One region of the Microbacterium sp. 2216-1 genome, then DNA from elsewhere that is predicted to be linked to it. Evidence: riboswitches for the same ligand, from Rfam matches in the RefSeq annotation. Region 1 holds a riboswitch; each other region holds the start of a gene.
What was found. Region 1 has a riboswitch for thiamine pyrophosphate ahead of thiC (phosphomethylpyrimidine synthase ThiC). Riboswitches for the same ligand answer to the same signal wherever they lie in the genome.

Region 1 (2,258 bases):
TCGTCCCCCTTCCCCGCGGTCGACCTCGTCGACACCGTGGTCCCCGTCGCGCTGCTCATCGCGCTTCCTCTGGCGGGGGCGCTGGTTCTGGTGGCGACGGCGATCTTCCGCGGGGTGCGCAGACTCCGCGCGACACGGGCCACCGCGCGCGATATCGCCGCTCGCGCCGACTCTCGCATCGTCGGCGGCCACCGCGTGATGCTCACGCGCGACCTGCGCCCGACCGCGTTCTCACTGCCGCACCGACACGGCGGTATCGTCCTCTCCCGCGGGCTTGTCGAAGTCCTGCACCCCGATGAGCTCGCCGCGGTGATCGCTCACGAGCGCGAGCATGTGCACGGACGCCATCACCTCGCACTCGGCGTGCTCGAGGCCGTGATCGCTCCTCTGCACCGGCTCCCGCTGATGTCCGCGATCCGCAATGCCGTGCCGCTGTACCTCGAGATCGCCGCCGACCGGGCCGCTTCGCGCCGAGCGGGCACCCCGGCCCTCGCCAGCGCGCTGCTCAAACTCGGCGGCACGGTCGGCGCTCACGCTCCGACGCCCCATCGGGTCGTGCTGCATGCCGCAGGGCCCGATCGCATCGGGCACCTGGTCTCCCCCGCGCGCATCGGCGCGTCGCTCGTTCCCGCGATCGCGCTCGGCGCGGCGACCGCCGCGTTCGCCCTGATGGCCGTCGTGGTGCACGGACCATATCTGTCGGTCATCCTCACCGGCTGCCGTCTCGCGACCTGAGTGGCCGACCCGGATTTGCCCACCTTCGTCGTCCGTAGTACACATGGACTGTCCACACGGGTGCCCTGAGAAGGGCTGAGATCAAGCTGACGCGCTTGAGACCGTCGAACCTGATCCGGTTGATACCGGCGTAGGAAGTGAGAGAGTTCCGTGGTTGCACGCACCCCGAAATCCGAAGTCCCGTCCTCGGCATCCGCCGCCTCGACATCGGCGACGCCGCAGTCGAGTGAGCAGCATCCCGCCCACCGGCTCGCCTGGCTCGAAGACGCGACCCACGGGATCCGCGTTCCGGTCACCGAGATCCAGCAGAGTGATTCGCCCAACGGCTCGGCCAATCCCCCGCTGCAGGTGTACCGCACGATGGGTCCCGGTAGCATCCCCGAGGAGGGGCTCGCACCATGGCGGTCCGCCTGGATCGCCGAGCGCGGCGACACCGAGACGTACGCCGCCCGCGGGCACCGCCTCGAAGACGACGGCCGCACGGCCGTGCGCCGCGGCGCACCCTCGCAGCAATGGCAGGGGCGCACACCGGTACCGGTCCGTGCCAAGGCCGGCCACCGCGTGACGCAGATGCACTACGCCCGCCGGGGCATCATCACCCCCGAGATGCGGTTCGTCGCGCTGCGCGAACAGTGCGACGTCGAGCTGGTGCGCAGCGAGATCGCCGCGGGCCGCGCGATCATTCCCAACAACGTCAACCACCCCGAATCCGAGCCGATGATCGTCGGCAAGGCGTTCCTGGTCAAGGTCAACGCGAACATCGGCAACTCCGCCGTGACCAGCTCGATCAGCGACGAGGTCGCGAAGCTCGAATGGGCCGCGAAGTGGGGCGCCGACACGCTCATGGATCTGTCGACGGGCAACGACATCCACACCACGCGGGAGTGGATCATCCGCAACTCACCGATCCCCATCGGCACCGTGCCGATCTACCAGGCCCTTGAGAAGGTCGATGGTGACGCGAACGCCCTCACCTGGGAGATCTACCGTGACACCGTGATCGAGCAGTGCGAGCAGGGCGTCGACTACATGACCGTCCACGCCGGCGTGCTGCTGCGCTACGTGCCGATGACTGCCGAGCGCGTCACCGGCATCGTCTCGCGCGGCGGATCGATCATGGCCGGCTGGTGCCTCGCCCATCACCAGGAGAACTTCCTGTACACCCACTTCGACGAGCTGTGCGAGATCTTCGCCGCCTACGACGTGGCCTTCTCGCTCGGCGACGGCCTGCGCCCCGGCTCGATCGCCGACGCCAACGACGCCGCGCAGTTCGCCGAGCTCGACACGCTGGCCGAGCTCACGCAGCGGGCCTGGGAGTACGACGTGCAGGTCATGGTCGAGGGGCCCGGTCACGTGCCGCTGCACAAGATCCGCGAGAACGTCGAACGCCAGCAGGAACTGTGCCACGGCGCGCCGTTCTACACTCTCGGGCCGCTGGCCACCGATATCGCCCCCGGCTACGACCACATCACCTCGGCGATCGGCGCAGCCGAGATCGCCCGCTACGGCACGGCGATGCTCTG
Region 2 (2,258 bases), 160 kb from region 1:
GCAACACCGGCGGCACCCGCCGCGCGCAGCGGTACAACGTCATCCGAGCGGATGCCACCGATTGCGACGGCGGGAACAGGGCTCTGCGCGGCGAGCGCGGCGAAGCCTGCGATGCCGAGCGGGGCCGGGTGATCGGGCTTCGTACTCGTCGGGCGGATCACCCCGGCACCGATGTAGTCGACTGTCCCGGTCGGAAGGTCGCGCAGCGCCGCCAGGTGCTCCGGCGTGTTCGCGGTGAGGCCGACGAGGGCATCCGGCCCGAGCAGGCGCCGCACCTCGGTCGCCGGCAGGTCGGACTGTCCCACGTGGACCCCGTCGACGCGGGCTCCCCGGCGGCGTGCGGCAAGAACGGCGTCGACGCGGTCGTCGACGACGAGCAGCGCGCGTCCGTCGATGGCCTCGGACAGGGTGACGAGTTGCTCGACGATGGCGTCGTCGTCGGCGTGTTTGTCGCGCAGCTGCACGATGGTGGCGCCGCCGTCGACCGCATCGCGGACGGTCTGCACGACACCGCGCGCACCGCACAGGTGCGGATCGGTGACCAGGTAGATCGACAGGTCGTACGTCACCGTGCGTCCTCCTCGATCCGGGCGTCGCGCAGCAGATCGTCTGTCTCGACCGCAGCGAGCGCGTCGATGAACGCGACGGCGAAGCTGCCGGGGCCCGCGGCGACCTTCGCCGCGCGCTCGGCGGCGACGGTGTAGACCAGGGTCGCCGCAGCCACCGCCGTCATGGCGTCGGCCCCGGTTGCTCGGGCCGCGCCGAGGAAGGCGGCCATGACGGCTCCGAGCGCGCACCCTCCCCCGGTGACGCGCGTGAGCAGCGGGTCGCCGTTGGCGATCCGGATCACCCGTTCCCCGTCGGTGATCAGGTCGGTGGCGCCCGAGACCGCCACCACGCTCCCCCACCGTGCGGCGATCGTACGGGCCGCCTCCATGGCGGCCTCCGGGGCATCGACGGCGTCGACGCCCCGTCCGCCGGCACCGGTGCCGGCCAGGGCGAGGATCTCACTCGCGTTGCCGCGCACGGCCGTCGGATGCTGGGCGACCAGCTCGGCGGCGAGTGTCGTCCGCACGGGGAGTGCTCCGATCGCGACCGGGTCGAGCACCCACGGCGTGCCCGCCGCGTTCGCGCCGCGCACCGCCTCGGACATGGCCGCGCGCTGCTCGGGCGGCGGAGTACCGAGATTCACCAGCAGCGCATCGGCGATGCCGGCGAAGATCCCGGACTCGCCGACGATGCCGACCATCGCGGGTGCCGCCCCCGTCGCCAGAAGCACATTGGCCGTGAAGCCCGCCACCACGGTGTTCGTGATGCACTGGGTCAGCGGAGGTGTTCGGCGCACCTCGCGCAGCAGCTCGGCGGCGGCGGCCGGAATACGGACGGATGGGCGCAGACGATCGCTCATGGACGACATCCCTTCGCTAGTACGAACTAGATCAGGTTCGACGGGTGTGATCTCAGCCGCTTCTGCGGCACCCCGTGTCACTGTGCGCGAGTCTAGCGAAGCCCGCCGGATCGGGCGTCGACCGGACCCGGCTCAGACGAGCTGTGCGAGCAGCTCGCTCTCGTCGTGCCGGGTCAGACCGGCACGACGCTCGCGGTCCAGTCCCCGAGCGCGTTCGTCGGCGAGCACGCTCCGGATCGTCTGGTCAAGGGGCGTGAATCCCCCGCCGGCGGCGCGGTACGCACGGTTGTCGTGCTGCGCGAAGCCCGGCATGTCTGCGGGCAGCCACAGCGGCAGTGAGCGCTCCCCCATCCAGTACTGCACGCCGTGCGCATCGAGCCAGTCGTCGTCGGCCACCCGGACCGGGCCGGAATGACCGGACTCGGTACGGAAGGCGTCGAGCAGGTCGCTCAGCGGCAGCGGATCACCGATGGCATTGACGACACCGGTGCGCCGGGCAGCGGTGATGAACCCGGCGAGATCGTCGACGTCGATCACCTGAGCGAATCGGTCGCGACTGTCGGGCGCCAGCACCGCGCCGTCACCGGCGCGTGCGAAGGCCGCCGCCCAGTATCCGAAGCGGTCGCTGGGATCGCCGGCGCCGACCACCAGTCCGGGCCGGACGATGCCGGCCCGCGTGCCCAGGGCGGTCACCGCCTGTTCGGCGGCGACCTTCTGGGCGCTGTAGTCGTACTCGTCGCCCGGCTGCGCGGGCGCGTGGAGCGGCCCGGTCTCGTCGAGACCGACGGTGACCTCGTCGGCGTACACCGAGACCGACGACACGTACGTCCAGTGCGCCGCACTGTCGCCG
Region 3 (2,258 bases), on a different contig from region 1:
GGCCGAGCCGAGCAGAATGCCCTGCAGCATCTGGTACTGGGTCAGCGTGCCGCCCACCGGCACATCGAGCGCCGACTGGTTCAGGTTGCGGTACTGCCAGTACTCCAGCGTGTCGCCGTAGTCGAAGGCGAAGCTCGGTCCCTCCTCGCCGGGCTCCAGCGGCAGCTCGTCGAGGATCATCAGTACCGTGGCGACCTTCGTGATGCTGGCGATCTCGTCGCGCTCGGTCGTCGATGAGGCGGGCCCGATTCCCTCTACCGCGACGGCGGCGCTGCCGGTTTCCGGCCAGGTGAGCGCTGCCGCTTCTGCCGGCGCGATCTCTGTCTTCACGGCGGCCGCTGCAGGAGCGACCGCGTCGAGCGGCCACAGCAGAGTCGAGGCGACGTATGCGCCGCACAGGGTTCCGACGATCCCGAGGGGGATCAGTACTCCCGGGCGTCGCCAGCTCGGCGCCAGATGTGCGCCGTCGAAGAGGTCGGGCGTGCTCCGGGGTTCCGGCAGCGACTCAGCCTTCAACGTCGCGGTATCGAGCCAGGTCAGTGCGGTCGGCGGCCGCTTTTCATCCGCCCAAGCCGTTTGCGGCGCAGAGGCCCCGTCCGCAGCATCCGAACCGACGGCCGTGCCGCTGGGCTCGCTGGCGTCGGGAGAGAGCACCGGGTTCTCGCGCGTCGGAGCATCGTCATCGTCGAAGGCGCTGAGGAATGCCGGCTCCGGGTCGTTCTCGACGGCGTCCACAGCGACAGTATCGACGGCATACGCGGCGAAACCGGTATCCCACGACGGGGCGGAAGCCCGCGTGTCGCCCAGGGGTGGCGCGTCTGAGAAGCGTTCGGCGTCGTCGACGGCGTCGTCGTTCGGGGCGGGCACGTCATCAATGACGGTGTTGTCAGGAGTGCGCAGTGTGTCACCGAATGCGGGCAACGGAGCACGAGAGGACTCCGTCGTCTGCGGGTGGGCACGCTCGCGCAGTTCACGGCGCGTGGCGGGGCGCGTGGACTCGGGGGAGGTGGTCACCCGTCCACGCTACCCAACGTCCCTGTGTGCGGTCGGCGGGATATGATCGATGAACCACCACGGGAGTCCGGACCGCCGGGCTGAGAGGAAGCGAAGAGCGCTTCGACCGTCGAACCTGATCCGGATCATGCCGGCGCAGGGAGGAGTTCCTATGAGCACGTCCACGTCCAGTTCCGCGTCCACGAACACGGGGCGTATGCGCCCCGAGATCTGGCGCTGGCGCATCGTCGACATCGTCGTCGCCAGCGTGCTGGGCGTCGCCTGCGGTGTTCTGTTCCTGCTGTGGAACGTTGGCTACCTCGGCCCCAAGGCGCTGCTCGACCCGCTGCTGCCCGGCGTGCAGGGACTGCTCGACGGGCCGTGGCTGATCGCCGGCGTGCTGGGTGGCCTCATCATCCGCAAGGCCGGCGCTGCGATCTACGTCGAGACCCTCGCCGCCGTCGTCTCGGCCCTGGCCGGCGCGCAGTGGGGCGGGTTCCTCACCATTGAGGCCGGACTCGTGCAGGGCCTCGGCGCCGAACTGATCTTCCTGCTCTTCGCGTACCGTGTCTGGTCGCTGCCCGTGGCGATGCTCGCCGGCGCCGGCGCCGCCCTGCTGGGCGGGATCAACAACATGATCCTGTGGTTCGCGGGTGCCGACGCAGCCTTCACCGTCGTCTACCTGATCTGCACCGTCATCTCGGGCGCCGTACTCGCCGGTCTGCTCGGCTGGCTGCTCGCCCGGGGCCTCGCGGCTACCGGTGCTCTCGACCGCTTCGGCTCGGGCCGAGAGGTGCGCAAGCGGGTCTGACCGACCGGCGATCGCCATGGTGTCAGGAGGGATCGCGCCCGCCGCGGTCGAGGCGCGTGGATGGGGCTGGCGGCACGCCAGTCGCCTCGCCTGGGCGGTGCGCGATGTCACGCTGCGCATCGATCCCGGTGAGCGGGTGCTGCTGCTCGGCGCCTCGGGTGCCGGTAAGTCGACGCTCATGCATGGCCTGGCCGGTGTGCTCGGTGGCGATGAGGAGGGCGAGGCCGAGGGCGAGCTGCTCATCGATGGCCTGCCCGCCGCGGCTGCGCGGGGCCGGGCCGGTCTTGTGCTGCAGGACCCCGACTCGCAGGTCATCCTTGCGCGCGTCGGCGACGACGTCGCCTTCGGATGCGAGAACCTCGGCCTGCCCCGGGACGAGATCTGGCGCCGCGTCGACGCCGCGCTCGACGCCGTGGGCCTCGACGTGCCGCGGGATCGCCCGACGAAGGCGCTC

Region 2: it holds a riboswitch for thiamine pyrophosphate, as region 1 does, so the genes downstream of both, thiM (hydroxyethylthiazole kinase) here and thiC (phosphomethylpyrimidine synthase ThiC) in region 1, are expected to answer to the same signal.
Region 3: it holds a riboswitch for thiamine pyrophosphate, as region 1 does, so the genes downstream of both, ACLD0U_RS13610 (ECF transporter S component) here and thiC (phosphomethylpyrimidine synthase ThiC) in region 1, are expected to answer to the same signal.

The regions. Positions count from the first base shown of each region.
Region 1 is NZ_JBKFTM010000004.1:171,943-174,200, forward strand. It holds gene ACLD0U_RS12750 (M56 family metallopeptidase) at 1-735, shown strand, start outside; TPP riboswitch at 782-889, shown strand; gene thiC (phosphomethylpyrimidine synthase ThiC) at 886-2,258, shown strand, end outside.
Region 2 is NZ_JBKFTM010000004.1:13,765-16,022, forward strand. It holds gene ACLD0U_RS11950 (bifunctional hydroxymethylpyrimidine kinase/phosphomethylpyrimidine kinase) at 1-569, opposite strand, end outside; gene thiM (hydroxyethylthiazole kinase) at 566-1,408, opposite strand; TPP riboswitch at 1,400-1,493, opposite strand; gene ACLD0U_RS11960 (NAD-dependent epimerase/dehydratase family protein) at 1,541-2,258, opposite strand, start outside.
Region 3 is NZ_JBKFTM010000005.1:143,728-145,985, reverse strand. It holds gene ACLD0U_RS13615 (D-alanyl-D-alanine carboxypeptidase family protein) at 1-1,014, opposite strand, end outside; TPP riboswitch at 1,064-1,173, shown strand; gene ACLD0U_RS13610 (ECF transporter S component) at 1,166-1,804, shown strand; gene ACLD0U_RS13605 (ABC transporter ATP-binding protein) at 1,821-2,258, shown strand, end outside.